DNA from 2 places in the Kitasatospora purpeofusca genome. Region 2 is predicted to be linked to the other one. Evidence: riboswitches for the same ligand, from Rfam matches in the RefSeq annotation. Region 2 holds a riboswitch; the other holds the start of a gene.
What was found. Region 2 has a riboswitch for glycine ahead of gcvP (aminomethyl-transferring glycine dehydrogenase). Riboswitches for the same ligand answer to the same signal wherever they lie in the genome.
Positions count from the first base shown of each region.

Region 1: another riboswitch for glycine. It lies ahead of gcvT (glycine cleavage system aminomethyltransferase GcvT); the one in region 2 lies ahead of gcvP (aminomethyl-transferring glycine dehydrogenase).

Region 1 covers NZ_CP108561.1:6,199,894-6,207,293, forward strand. The annotation lists gene glyA (serine hydroxymethyltransferase) at 1-1,262, opposite strand, end outside; gene gcvH (glycine cleavage system protein GcvH) at 1,341-1,724, opposite strand; gene gcvT (glycine cleavage system aminomethyltransferase GcvT) at 1,812-2,933, opposite strand; glycine riboswitch at 3,149-3,255, opposite strand; gene OG715_RS27270 (enhanced serine sensitivity protein SseB C-terminal domain-containing protein) at 3,497-4,291, shown strand; gene OG715_RS27275 (enhanced serine sensitivity protein SseB C-terminal domain-containing protein) at 4,599-5,414, shown strand; gene OG715_RS27280 (ABC transporter permease) at 5,889-6,878, shown strand; gene OG715_RS27285 (ABC transporter substrate-binding protein) at 6,935-7,400, shown strand, end outside.
Region 2 covers NZ_CP108561.1:8,096,230-8,103,629, reverse strand. The annotation lists gene OG715_RS35365 (IS30 family transposase) at 1-493, shown strand, start outside; gene gcvP (aminomethyl-transferring glycine dehydrogenase) at 593-3,493, opposite strand; glycine riboswitch at 3,734-3,837, opposite strand; gene OG715_RS35355 (PRC and DUF2382 domain-containing protein) at 4,001-5,314, shown strand; gene OG715_RS35350 (MFS transporter) at 5,458-6,948, shown strand; gene OG715_RS35345 (DNA polymerase IV) at 7,108-7,400, opposite strand, start outside.

The DNA of each region.
Region 1 (7,400 bases), 1.9 Mb from region 2:
TTCGGGTACAGCGGGTACTTCTCGGCGAGGGCGGTGACCCGGGCCTTCAGGTCGGCGGCGACGGTCTCGTCGAAGGCCGGCTTCAGGGCCTCGGCGATGATGTCGGCGACCTCGCGGAAGTCCTCGGCGCCGAAGCCGCGGGTGGCGAGCGCCGGGGTGCCGATCCGCAGGCCGGAGGTGACCATCGGCGGGCGCGGGTCGTTCGGGATCGCGTTGCGGTTGACGGTGATGCCGACCTCGTGCAGCCGGTCCTCGGCCTGCTGGCCGTCGAGCTGGCTGTTGCGCAGGTCGACCAGGACCAGGTGGACGTCGGTGCCGCCGGACAGCACCGAGACGCCGGCCTCGGTGACGTCGGCCTGGAGCAGGCGCTCGGCCAGGATCCGGGCGCCGTCCAGGGTGCGCTGCTGGCGCTCCTTGAACTCCTCGGAGGCGGCGACCTTGAAGGCGACGGCCTTGCCGGCGATGACGTGCTCCAGCGGGCCGCCCTGCTGGCCGGGGAAGACCGCGGAGTTGATCTTCTTGGCGTGCTCGGCCTTGGAGAGGATGACGCCGCCGCGCGGGCCGCCCAGGGTCTTGTGGGTGGTGGTGGTGACCACGTCCGCGTACGGCACCGGGTTGGGGTGCAGGCCCGCGGCGACCAGGCCGGCGAAGTGGGCCATGTCGACCATCAGCAGCGCGCCGGTCTCGTCGGCGATCCGGCGGAACTCGGCGAAGTCGAGCTGGCGCGGGTAGGCGGACCAGCCGGCGATGATCAGCTGCGGGCGGTGCTCCTTGGCCAGGCGCTCGACCTCGGCCATGTCGACCTGGCCGGACTTGTCGTCCACGTGGTACGGCACCACGTTGTAGAGCTTGCCGGAGAAGTTGATCTTCATGCCGTGGGTCAGGTGACCGCCGTGGGCCAGGTTCAGGCCCAGGATGGTGTCGCCCGGCTTGATCAGCGCGAACATCGCGGCGGCGTTGGCCTGCGCGCCCGAGTGCGGCTGGACGTTGGCGTGCTCGGCGCCGAACAGGGCCTTGATCCGGTCGATCGCGATCTGCTCGACCACGTCGACGTGCTCGCAGCCGCCGTAGTAGCGGCGACCGGGGTAGCCCTCGGCGTACTTGTTGGTCAGGACCGAGCCCTGGGCCTCCATGACCGCCACCGGGGCGAAGTTCTCGGAGGCGATCATCTCCAGGGTGGTCTGCTGGCGGTGCAGCTCGGCGTCGACCGCGGCGGCGATCTCCGGGTCGAGGGCGTGCAGGGACTGGTTCAGAACCGTCATGGTGGAGTCTTCCCGGAAGTGAGAGGGAGGAGGGCCGGCGGGCGGGGCGGCCACCGCGCTGCGGCCGCCCCGGATGGCTCAGGCCGAGGGGTTGGTGAGCTTGGTGTACTCGTCGGCGCTCAGCAGCGCACCGGTCGACTCGACGCGGACCTTGAACAGCCAGCCACCCTCGAACGGGTCGCTGTTGACCAGGCTGTTGTCGTCGGCGACGGCCTCGTTGACCTCGGTGATCTCACCGGTCACCGGCGAGTACAGGTCGCTGACCGACTTGGTCGACTCCAGCTCGCCACAGGTCTCACCGGCGGTCACGGTGTCGCCGACCTCGGGAAGCTGCACGTAGACGATGTCGCCGAGGGCGTCCGCGGCGTGCTTGGTGATGCCGACCGTGGCGACCTCACCGGCCTCGGCGGTGGTCAGCCACTCGTGCTCCTCGGTGTACTGCAGGTGCTGGGGGTTGCTCATGGCGTCATTCTCCAGGATGGGAAGCGGGTACGGCGAAGCGGCCCGGGGCGCGGACGAGCCTCGCGAGGGAAAGGTGGGGGAGCGGGGTCAGCGGGCGCGCTTGTAGAACGGCAGCGCCACGACCTGCACCGGCTCGTGCTTGCCGCGCACGTCCACCGCGACGGTGGTGCCCGGGGCGGCGTGCGCCGCGTCCACGTAGGCCATCGCGATCGGCTTCTCCAGGGTGGGGGAGGGCGAGCCGGAGGTGATCCGGCCGATCGGGGCGCCCTCGGTGGAGACCACGGTGTACTCGGCGCGCGGCACCCGCTTGCCGTCGGAGACCAGGCCGACCAGGACCCGCGGCGGGTTGGCCTCGGCCTCGGCGGCGGCCCGCTCCAGGGCCTTGCGGCCGACGAAGGCGCCCTCGTTGGTGGTCTTGTCGAAGCGCACCACTCGGCCGAGGCCGGCGTCGAACGGGGTCAGCTCGGTGGACAGCTCGTGGCCGTACAGCGGCATGCCGGCCTCCAGGCGCAGCGTGTCGCGGCAGGACAGGCCGCAGGGGATCAGGCCCCGGTCGGTGCCGGCCGCGGTCAGCGCCTGCCAGATCTGCTCGGCGTCGCCCGGGTTGCAGAAGATCTCGAAGCCGTCCTCGCCGGTGTAGCCGGTGCGGGCGAGCAGCACGTCGCGGCCGGCCACCTGGGCCGGGAGGATCGCGTAGTACTTCAGGCCGGGCAGGTCGGCCTCGGTGGTGTCGGCCAGGATCGCGGTGGACTCCGGGCCCTGGACGGCGATCAGCGCGTAGGCGTCGCGGTCGTCGGAGACGACGGCGTTGAAGCCCTTGGCGCGGGCGATCAGCTCGTCCAGCACCAGCTGGGCGTTGGAGGCGTTGGCGACGACCAGGAAGGCGTCCTCGCGCAGGCGGTAGACGATCAGGTCGTCCAGGATGCCGCCGTCCTCGGCGCAGATCATGGTGTAGCGGGCGCGCAGCACGCCGAGCGCGGAGACGAAGCCGACCAGGGCGTGGTCCAGCATCTCGCCGGCCTGCGGGCCGGTGACGGTGATCTCGCCCATGTGGGACAGGTCGAACAGGCCGGCCCTGGTGCGGACGGCGAGGTGCTCCTCGCGCTCGCTGCCGTAGCGCAGCGGCATGTCCCAGCCGGCGAAGTCGGTCATGGTGGCGCCGAGGGCGCGGTGCAGCGCGTCGAGCGCGGTGAGGCGGAGGGACGACATGGCCAGGAACTCCTCGGTCGGGGCACTCAGGGGTGCGCACGCCGGGACCGGCCCGGGCACGGGGCGGACCCTGCGCGCGGGCATGCGGCGGCTGGGTCTCCCCATCTGTCGTCGTACCTGAGAGCTTCACCGTCCACTGCCCTGCAAAGGACAGCATGGCGGCTTGCACCGTGGGTGGGCGGACGGCAGGGCCGTGCACCGCTTTCCAGATCTGCCTAACCCGTGCGGTAGGGGGGCCTGAGAGATTCCGGGGAGGACTTGCTCCTTCGGCGCCGGCTGTGCCACCAGGACGGGGCACTCCGGACTCTCCCGCGCGGGTTCGAGCGGCCGGTATGGAGTTGGAGGGCCTGGGTGGATGCCACCGCAGACGCGCACATCATGGCACGTCCGCACCGCTGGCGGGAGAGGGGGCTGCCTCACACGCCCGCTCCGCTCCCCGTGCCGCTCCCTCTGCCGCGCCCCGCCTCCCCGCGCCGCCCTTCCGCTTCCGTTCCGCGTCCCGTTCCGTCCCGCCCGGACGCTAGGCTGCGGGAATCGGCGAGCGGAGGGCGGTACAGGGGCGGATGGGCAACCCGGTGGAGCAGCAGGGCTGGGGCGGGGCGCAGTCGGCGCCGGCCGGCGGCGCGTGGCCGGCCAACGAGCTGGAGCAGGTGCTCACCGCCGCGCTCGGCGACCCGGGCGCGACCCCGCGGGTGATCGAGGTGCTGGCGCGCAGCCAGGTGTGGATCCCGCTGCCGTCCGGCGGCGACCCGCAGGGGCGGGCGCTGGACCTGCCGACCCTCGAACTGGCCGGCGGCCCCTACGTCCCGGTGTTCTCCTCCCAGGAGGTGCTGCTCCAGCAGGCGCCGGGGATGGCGTTCGCGGTCGCGCCGGTGTGGGAGTTCGCCCGCGGTCTGCCGCTGGGCGTCGGCATCGCCGTCAACCCCGACGCCCCGGTGGGCATCCCGGTCCCGCCGGAGGGCGTGGCCGAGCTGCGCCGGGGGCCGCGCGAGGACCGCTGGGACGTCGCCCAGGACGCGCCGTCCGGGGGCCGGGTGGCGCTGCGCGAGCCGGTGCCGGGCGAGGACCCGGAGCTGTTCCTGGCCGCCTGCCGCGCCGAACTGGCTCTGCTGCCCGGGGTGCTGAGCGCCCGGCGGGCGCTGGCCAGTGTCGAGGGCGAGCCGACCGTGATGTTCGTGGGCGTCCAGTTGGACCCGGCGGCCCCGGCCGACCCGGGGGCGGTGAACGAGGCGCTGGGGCGCGCGCTGGGAACCGCGCCGCTGCCCGGTGGCGTCCACCTCGTACTGCTCGACCTCGCGGACGATCCGGTGGTCGAGTGGATGGTGAACCGGGTCGCGCCCTTCCACGTACGGGGCTGAGCCGGTCCCCGGCCGTCCGTCCGGTGCCTGTCGGGCCGGATGCTCGGCGGGGGAGCGGCGGGGGCCCTGGCACGTCGGCGTGGCGGTGGTCGACGGTGCCCCATAAGGTGCGTGCTGACGGCCGCCGGGCCGCCGGTGACGGACGAGGAACGAAGAGGCGCAACGAGGTGGGCGCATGAGTGCGGGATCGGTAGCTGGCGGTGCACCGGGGCCCTGGGGCCAGGCGCCCACCGGACGCCCGGATCCGGGCGCGCTGGAACGCGCCCTGCGCGAGGTGGCGCCGGAGCGCTACGAGGCCTACGAGACGATGCTGAACGCGCTCGCCGAGGGCCGGGTCTGGATGCTGCTGTGGCACGGGACGCCGGGCAGCGCCGACGCCCAGTACGGGAACATGGAGATCAGCGGCCACGGCTACGCGCCGGCCGTCACCTCGCCCGAGCAACTGGCGGCGTCCGGCTGGGCGCGGGCGCACGAGGTGATCTCCGGCCGGGAGATCGCGACCTCGCTGTACCGGACCCGCTGGGGGCTGTGGTTGAACCCGCACGCCCCGGGCGGCGGGGTCGGGGTGCCGTGGGCGGACCTGCGCCGGGTGGCCGCGGGGCTGGACCGGCTGCCGGCCGGTCCGCTGCGGCTGAGCGAGCCGCAGGTGCCGGCCCAGCAGTTCTTCGCGCTGCTGGAGCGGCAGGCGGCCGAGGTGCGGGCGGTGCGGGCGCTGCGCCGGGCCTGGGTGCAGCCGTCGGTGGGCGAGCCGTACCTCGCCATCGGCCTCGAACTGTACGAGAGCTCGCCGCCCACGGTGGAGGCGGTGCGGGCGCTGATGCAGCGGGCGATCGCGGTCGCGCCGGAGGGGCTGGCGGTCTCGACGGTGGCGATGGCGGACGAGTTCGATCCGGTGGCGCTGTGGATGCGGGCCCACGCACGCCCGTTCTACGACCGGGAGGCGTCCGGGCACGGCCGTCCGCAGACCGGCCCGTACCCGCCGGTGCCCCCGCCGCCGTACGCCTCGCAGCAGGGCCCGGCCCAGGGTCAGGGCTTCGGTTACGGCACCCAGCCGCCGGCTCCGGCCTGGCCGGGGCAGCAGCCCCCGCCGCAGCAGCCGTGGCCCGGCTACCCCGGTCGCTGACCGGGCGGATCTTCGGAGTCCCGTTCCACGAAACCGGCTTGACGCCATGTCAGGCCGGTTTCGGCGTTTTTTCGGACGTTCTCCCCGAATCGGATGGAACCCATCTTGACATGGCTGTTACAGCTGTGTGAAGAGGGATATGCCGATGGTCCGGGAGGTGCATGCGCACAGATCACAGTTGGGCATCTGTCGGTGGTCAGGGCTGGCGTAAGCCAGTTCGGATGGCAGAGAGTTCTGCAACAGCCCGCCGCGCGTGGTTGGCGTCCCACAAGGGCGAACGCGCTGGCGGACCGCATGATCCACGTGACGCCCATCCCGCGTGGCAGCAGTACTGAGCCAGTCGTACCGCTGGAAGCACTCCGCTCCTGTACCTCAGCACGTCCGCACCCAAGCACGTCCGCACCAGCCGCGCCGCCGATCCCGGTGCCCGGCACCCGTGGGCCGGCCACCGTCGGCGAGGGGACCGAACTGACCATGACCGCACCCATCAAGACCGCCGGCAACGCACCGGAGGCAGACGCCGCCGCGAGCCCGGCCAAGAAGATCGAGGGCCGCTCGCTCGGCCGGATCGCCTGGACCCGCTTCAAGCGGGACAAGGCCGCCGTCGCCGGCGGCGTCGTGGTGATCCTGCTGATCCTGCTCGCCGTGCTGGCCAAGCCGATCGAATCGGCCTTCGGCCTCGACCCCGACGCCCTCCACCAGGACCTCCTGGACGCCGACCTCGGCGGTCTGCCGTTCGGCGACTGGGGCGGCATGAGCTGGGACCACCCGCTCGGCGTCGACCCGCTGCAGGGCCGTGACCTGCTGACCCGCGTCATCGAGGGCTCCTGGGTCTCCCTGCTGGTCGCCTTCGGCGCGACCGTGCTGTCCAACACCATCGGCACCGTGCTCGGCATCATGGCCGGCTACTACGGCGGCTGGGTGGACACCCTGATCAGCCGGGTGATGGACGTCTTCCTCGCCTTCCCGCTGCTGCTGTTCGCGATCGCGATCTCGACCTCGCTGCAGGGCGGCGCGTTCGGACTGCACGGCCTCCCGCTGCACATCATGGTGCTGATCTTCGTGATCGGCTTCTTCAACTGGCCCTACATGGGCCGGATCGTGCGCGGACAGACCCTCTCGCTGCGCGAGCGCGAGTTCGTCTACGCGGCCCGGAGCCTGGGCGCCCGCGGGCCGTTCATCCTGTTCAAGGAGCTGCTGCCCAACCTGGTCGGTCCGATCCTGGTCTACTCGACCCTGCTGATCCCGACCAACATCCTCTTCGAGGCCGGGCTGAGCTTCCTCGGTGTGGGCATCCAGCCCCCGCAGGCCTCCTGGGGCGGCATGCTCCAGGACGCGATCCGGTACTACCAGGTGGACCCCCAGTACATGGTGGTCCCCGGTGTGGCGATCTTCGTCACCGTACTCGCCTTCAACCTGCTCGGCGACGGGCTGCGTGACGCCCTCGATCCCAAGAGCAACTGACGCCGCGTCAGGATCCCTCGTTCGGCCAACACTTCCTCAAGGGGTTGATCTCACCCATGCGTAGGTCCCGTACCGTCGCACTGACCGCCACGGCTGCTGCCGCGGTCCTGGTCGTCACCGGCTGCTCGTCCAGCACGAAGAGCACCGACGCCAAGTCCACCGCCTCCGGCTCCGCCACCGAGGCCGCCGGCGGCACCGGTGCCAACGCGGCCACCAAGGGCATCGTCAACGCCTCGGACAAGAAGGGCGGGACGGTGACCTTCGAGATGAAGGGCACCCCCGACTCGCTCGACCCGGGCAACACGTACTACGCGTACATCTACAACTTCTCGCGTCTGTACGGCCGTCCGCTCACCACCTTCCAGCCGGGCGCCGGCGAGGCGGGCAACAAGCTCGTCCCGGACCTCGCCGAGTCGCTCGGCCAGGTCAGCGCCGACGGCCTGAGCTGGACGTACAAGCTGCGCAAGGGCCTGAAGTACGACGACGGCACCCCGATCACCTCGAAGGACGTCAAGTACGCCG
Region 2 (7,400 bases):
GCGCCCCGCCGAGGTCGAGGACCGGGCGGTGCCCGGCCACTGGGAGGGCGACCTGATCATCGGCAAGGACGGCGGATCCGCGATCGGCACCCTGGTCGAGCGCGCGACCCGCTATGTGATGCTCCTGCACCTGGCCGAGGGCCGAACCGCCGAGCAGGTCCGCGACGCCCTGGTGACCATCGTCCAGACCCTGCCCGGCCACCTGGTGCGCTCGCTGACCTGGGACCAGGGCTCCGAGATGGCCGCCCACGGCTCGTTCACCCTGGCCACCGACATCCCGGTCTACTTCTGCGATCCCGCCAGTCCCTGGCAGCGCGGTTCGAACGAGAACACGAACGGCCTGCTGCGGCAGTACTTCCCCAAGGGCACCGACCTGTCCGCCCACAGCCCCGAACAGCTGGCCGCCGTCGCCGCCGAACTCAACGGCCGCCCACGCAAAACGCTCGGCTGGGAAACCCCAGCCGAGCGCCTGCATAAACTGCTCGCGGCCTAGACAACCGACCACGTGTTGCAACGACCCCTAGAAACCGCCAAGCACCGCCGGGGCCCTGTCGCATGGCCTTCGCCGTCCGCTCAGGACGGCGCGCCGGGATCAGACGCCGTACTCGTCCATCGGCGGGCAGGAGCAGACCAGGTTGCGGTCGCCGTACGCGCCGTCGATCCGGCCGACCGGCGGCCAGTACTTGTCCGCCGGGTTCACGCCGGCCGGGAAGACCGCCTCCTGCCGCGAGTAGCCGTGCGCCCAGTCGCCGGCCAGGGTGGCGGCGGTGTGCGGGGCGTTGCGCAGCGGGTTGTCCTCGGCGTCCCACTCGCCCGAGCCGACCTTCTCGATCTCGGCCCGGATCTCGATCATCGCGTCGCAGAACCGGTCGATCTCGTACAGGTCCTCGGACTCGGTCGGCTCGATCATCAGGGTGCCGGCGACCGGGAACGACATGGTCGGCGCGTGGAAGCCGTAGTCGATCAGGCGCTTGGCGATGTCGTCCACCGTCACGCCGGTCTCCTTGGAGAGCGGGCGCAGGTCGATGATGCACTCGTGCGCCACCAGGCCGCCGGGGCCGGTGTAGAGCACCGGGAAGTGCGGGGCCAGCCGCTTGGCGATGTAGTTGGCGTTCAGCACCGCGACCTGGGTGGCGCGCTTGAGGCCCTCGCCGCCCATCAGCCGGACGTAGGACCAGGAGATCGGCAGGATGCCCGCCGAGCCCCACGGGGCGGCCGAGATCGGGCCGACACCGGTGGCCGGGCCGGCCTCCGGCTGCAGCGGGTGGTTCGGCAGGTACGGCGCGAGGTGCTCGCGCACCGCGACCGGGCCGACGCCGGGGCCGCCGCCGCCGTGCGGGATGCAGAAGGTCTTGTGCAGGTTCAGGTGCGAGACGTCCGCGCCGAACTTGCCCGGCTTGGCGAGGCCGACCAGGGCGTTGAGGTTGGCACCGTCGACGTAGACCTGGCCGCCGGCCTCGTGCACCAGGCCGCAGATCTCGGTGATCTGGGTCTCGTACACGCCGTGGGTGGACGGGTAGGTGACCATCAGCACGGACAGGTTGTCGCGGTGCTGCTCGATCTTGGCCTTGAGGTCCTCGACGTCGACGTCACCGTCGACCAGGGTCTTGACCACGACCACCCGCATGCCGGCCATGACCGCGGAGGCGGCGTTGGTGCCGTGCGCGGAGGACGGGATGAGGCAGATGTCGCGCTGGGTGTCGCCGTTGCCGTGGTGGTAGGCGCGGACGGCCAGCAGACCGGCCAGCTCGCCCTGGGAACCGGCGTTCGGCTGGATGGAGACGGCGTCGTAGCCGGTCACCTCGACCAGCTGCTGCTCCAGGCCGCGGATCAGGGTGAGGAAGCCCGCGGCCTGGTCGACCGGGGCGAAGGGGTGCAGCTGGCCGAACTCCGGCCAGGTCACCGACTCCATCTCGGTGGTGGCGTTGAGCTTCATGGTGCAGGAGCCCAGCGGGATCATGCCCCGGTCCAGCGCGTAGTCCCGGTCCGACAGACGGCGCAGGTAGCGCAGCATGGCGGTCTCGGAGCGGTGGCTGTGGAAGACCGGGTGGGTCAGGTACTCGTCCTCGCGCAGCAGCGCGGCCGGCAGGCTGTCGGCGTTCTCCGCCACCTCGACGGCCTCGACGCCGAACGCGGCCCAGACGCCCGCCAGGTCCTCGCGGGTGGTGGTCTCGTCGGTGGAGACCGAGATCCGGTCATCGCCGTCCTGGAAGACGTTGATGCCGTTGGCGCGGGCGGCGGCGGCGATCCCGGCGGCGCGGCCCGGGACGACCGCGGTGACGGTGTCGAAGAACTCGCCGTGCAGCAGCTCGACCCCGCCGGCCCGCAGGCCCTCGGCCAGCGCGGCGGCGTAGCGGTGGGTGCGGCGGGCGATGTCGGCCAGGCCGTCGGGGCCGTGGTAGACGGCGTACATCGAGGCCATCACGGCGAGCAGCACCTGGGCGGTGCAGATGTTGCTGGTGGCCTTCTCGCGGCGGATGTGCTGCTCGCGGGTCTGCAGGGCCAGGCGGTAGGCGCGGTTGCCGTGGGTGTCCACGGAGACGCCGACCAGGCGGCCGGGCAGCGAGCGGGCGTACTCGGCGCGCACGGCGAGGTAGCCGGCGTGCGGGCCGCCGAAGCCCATCGGCACGCCGAAGCGCTGCGAGGTGCCGCAGGCGATGTCGGCGCCGAGCGAGCCCGGGGACTTCAGCAGGGTGAGCGCGAGCAGGTCGGCGGCGACGGCGACGATCGCGCCGAGGCCGTGGGCCTGCTCGATCACCGGGGCGAGGTCGCGGACCGCGCCGGTGGCGCCCGGGTACTGGAGCAGCACGCCGAAGACGCCGCGCTCGGCGATCTCGGCCGGGATGCCCTCCGACAGGTCGGCGACGACCACCTCGACACCGGTCGGCACGGCGCGGGTGTTGATCACCGCGACGGTCTGCGGCAGGGTGTCGGCGTCGACCAGGAAGACACCGCCCTTGACCTTGGTGACGCGGCGGGCCAGGGCCATCGCCTCGGCGGCCGCGGTGCCCTCGTCCAGCAGCGAGGAGCCGGAGGTGGGCAGGCCGGTCAGGTCGGCGACCAGGGTCTGGAAGTTGAGCAGCGCCTCCAGGCGGCCCTGCGAGATCTCCGGCTGGTACGGCGTGTAGGCGGTGTACCAGGCCGGGTTCTCCATGACGTTGCGGAGGATCACCGGCGGGGTGAAGGTGCCGTAGTAGCCCAGGCCGATCATCGACCGGAGGACGGAGTTGCGGTCGGCCAGCTCGCGCAGCTCGGCCAGGACCTGGGCCTCGGAGCGGCCGTCGGGCAGGTCCAGCGCGGTGATCGAGCGGATCGCCTCGGGAACGGCGGCGGTGGCCAGCTCGTCCAGCGAGCCGTAGCCGATGTGGGCCAGCATCTTCTCCTGCGCCGCGGCGTCGGGGCCGATGTGGCGGTTCTCGAAGGGGCTGGCCTGTTCGAGCTCGGTGAGGGTCGCGGGGGTGGTCGGGCGTCCCGAGTTCGGCTGGGCGTTCATGGTGGTCGAGGCCTCCTGGTCACGGACCGGCGGGGGTGCGCACGCCGGGCTGCCTCGCCGCTGCGGACAACAGCGGAGGACCCGGTCGGACGAACCCGACAGGCCTCCCCCTCTGTCATCGGGACCTGAGAGCTTCGCCCGCGCGGAGCGCCGTGGGACGCCCCGCCGGCTTGCACCGTCGGTGAGGGTGGGGTCCGCCGGCTCCCTCGCCCGCGTTCCTGCCCTGCTTTCCAGAGTGACCTATCCCGCACGGTACGGATGCCTGAGAGATTCCGGGGAGGAGTTGCTCCTTCGGCGCCCCGACCAGCGGTTTCCACTGCCGGGGACTCTCCCGCGCGGGCTCGGCGGTCGCGCCCAGGGTACCAGCGGGAGGCCCGGCGATCACGGGTGCGTCCGGTCACTTCGCCGCCGGGGCCCGCTCGCCCGGCCTGCCCCCAACGGCTCAGCGCCGCGCCCGTCCGGCCCCGCCCCGGTCGCGCGGGTCCGGTTCATGGCTTTTGGTGTGAAGTGGCGGACCGGGCGGGCGGGCCGGCCGTCGTCCTGCGGGAGTTCCGCAGGATCACCGCACTGGAGGAAAGAGTGCAGACCGACATCGACCCCCGGGACCTCATCGGCCACAAGGCGGTCGACCGCAACGGGGACAAGATCGGCACCATCGACGAGGTGTATCTCGACGACGCCACCGGCCGCCCCGAGTGGGCGGCTGTGCGGACCGGCATCTTCGGCCGGGACGCCTTCGTCCCCCTGACCACGAGCGAGTTCTCCGGCGACGAGCTGCGGGTGCCGTACGACAAGTCCCTGGTGAAGGAATCACCGGACTTCGGCGTCGGCCAGCACCTGTCGCCCGCCCAGGAGCTTCAGCTCTACCGCTACTACGGGCTGGACACCCCGGTGGACGGCCGGCCGTCGGCGGGTGACGGCTCGGGCTCCGAACCGTCCGACCTCGACTTCGGCACCACCGCCGACCGGGGCACGGCAGCCGGCACGGCCGCTGTGGGCGCGGCCGCCGCCAACGCCGCGGGCACCACCAACGGCACCAGCAGCACCCATGGCACCGGCACGACCAACGGCACGGGCACCGCGCATCCGGCCAAGCCGCTCGGCCTCCACCAGTCCCCCACTCCCGTCCCGAGCCCGGCCGCCGACCTCGGCAAGCCGTCCGACCCCGCCCCGGAGGCCCCCGTGCGGACCCTCGCCACGCCCCTGCCCGCCACCACGACACCCGCAGCGCCGCAGCAGGCCGCCGAGCCGCGCCCGCACACCCCGGCGGCCCCCTCGACGGCCCCGGCCGCCGTCCCCGCCGCGGGCACCGCGCGCCCCGAGGCCGACCCCGCCGCCTCCTCCCCCAGCGGCCCGGTGGAGATCACCTGCCGCGAGGAGCGCCTGGACATCACCACCGAGTGGCATGTGCTGGGCACCGCCAAGCTGCGCAAGTACGTCACCAGCGAGCCGGTGGAGCGGCGGGTCGCCGTGGTCCGCGAGCGGGTCCGGGTCGAGCGGATGCCGGTCGGGGACGCGGAGCGGGCCGCGCTCAGCGAGAAGGACATCGCCGAGGCGGTGGAGGAGGTGACCCTTCGCGAGGAGCGCCCGGTGGTCCGCAAGTACCTGGCGCCGATCGAGCGGGTCCGTCTGGTGGTCGAGCGGTACACCGCCGAGGAGGTGGTCCGGGACGAGCTGCGCCGTGAGCACGTCGAGGTCCACGACAACACCTCGGCCGCCTCGACCCCGGTGCCGTCGGCCGCCCATGCGCCGGCGCGTCAGGCCGCCCACCCCGCGGTCGAGGACCAGGCCCGCCCGGCTCCGCTGCGGCCGCTCGCCTGACCCGACGGAACAGCAGGACCCCGGCCGATCATGGCCGGGGTCTTTCCTTTTTGCCAAGGCTTAACCAATGAATATTTGACACACTGAAGTATCTCCCTGCATGGTTACTTCAGTTCATTCACTATGTACGAGAGGAAGCAACCGTGAGTGAGGCACCACAGCCCACCACCACGACCGAGAAGCAGAGCAGCGCCCGGGTCCTGCCGGCCCTCATCCTGGCGATGCTGTCGTTCAGCGTGGTGCAGACCGCGGTCGTTCCGATCCTGCCCTCGCTCGCCAAGGAACTGAGCGTCTCCGGCTCCAGCATCACCTGGCTGATGACGGCCAATCTGCTGTCCGCCGCCGTGCTCACCCCGCTGCTCGGCCGCTTCGGCGACCTGCGCGGCCGCAAGCCGATGCTGCTGATCTCGCTCGCCGGCCTGGTCGCGGGCTCCGCGCTCGCCGTCTCGACCCACTCCTTCACCTGGCTGGTCGTCGCCCGCGTCCTCCAGGGCGCCGGCGGTGGCGTCCTCCCGCTGGCCATCAGCATCGTCCGCGACGAGCTCCCCAAGCAGAAGGTGACCGGCGGCGTCGCCGCCATCAGCGCCTCGATGGGCGTCGGCAGCGGCCTCGGCCTGGTCGCCACCGGCCTGCTGCTGGAGCACTGGAGCTACAAGTCGATCTTCTGGATGGGCCTGGCCTTCGGCCTGCTCGCGATCGCCCTGGTCGCCTTCCGGGTGCCCAGCGACCCGATCACCGACAAGGAGGGCGGCGCCGACCCGCTCGGCGCCATCACCCTGGCCGGCTGGCTCTCCGCCCTGCTCGTCGCGGTCAGCCAGGGCAACCACTGGGGCTGGACCTCCACCAAGACCCTCGGCCTGTTCGCCGTCGCCGCCGTGGTCGCCCTGCTCTGGGGTGTCATCGAGGTCAAGGTCAAGCACCCGCTGGTCGACATGAAGATGATGTCCCGCCCGGCCGTCGCCTTCACCAACCTGGCCGGCCTGCTCATCGGCTTCGGCATGTACGGCTCGTTCATGGTGATCAGCAACTTCGCCCAGACCCCGGAGAAGTTCGCCCACTACGGCTTCACCGCCACCGTGCTGCACGCCGGTGTGATGCTGCTGCCCTCCGCCCTCGGCTCGATGGTCGCCGCCCCGATCGGCGCCGTGCTGATCGCCCGCCGCGGCCCCCGCCTGCCGCTGGTCCTCGGTGGCGTCCTCGGTGGCGTCGCGATGGCCTACCTGGCCCTGCGGCACAGCCACGAGGGCGACATCTACCTCTCTTCGGCCATCTTCGGCCTCGGCATCGGCCTCGCCTTCTCGGCCATGCCCGCCTACATCAACGGCGCCGTCCCGGTCGAGCAGAGCGGCATCGCCAACGGCATGAACGCCGTACTGCGCACCGTCGGCGGCGCGATCGGCACCGCCGTCATGGCCGCCATCCTCACCGGCGACACCATGAAGCTGCCGATCCCGATCGCGCTGCCCACCCTGGACGCGTACAAGCACGCGTTCTGGACCGCCGCCGTGGTCTGCATCGTGGCCGGCGCCGTGCCGTTCCTGATCCGCACCGTCAGGCCGACCACCGCGGTGGCCTCCGGCAACACGACGGCGGACCTCTCCTCCGGCCGCGAGCCGGTCAAGACCGACGCCTGACGAGGCGTCCCGCCCCGCGCCCAGGGACAGGGCGCGGGGACCGGACCAGGACGGTCGCCGAGGGCATCGCGACCGTCCGCGGCCCGGAACCGAAGCGGCCCCACCCGGCTCCCCGCCGAGTGGAGCCGCTTCGTTCCCGCACCCGGCGAGGGGCACCGCTCAGCCCTCCCCCGGACCCTCCCCCACGCCCTCCGCGTCGTCCCCCTCCTCGCCCCCGGGCCACCCCGGACGCAGCGGCAGCGGCCTGGCCGGCTCCAGCGCCGGATCCTCGACCCGGAAGGTCCGCACCCGGCCGGGCCCGCTCCACGGCGTCTCGAACCGGACCGTCACCCGCCCCACCCCGCTGCCCTGCACCCACCCCGGCCCGTGCTCGGCATGCCGCACGTCCTGCCCGGGCAGCCAGCGGCGCACCGGCACCGCCTGCTCCTCGGCCGGCTCCGGCTCCTCCTCCG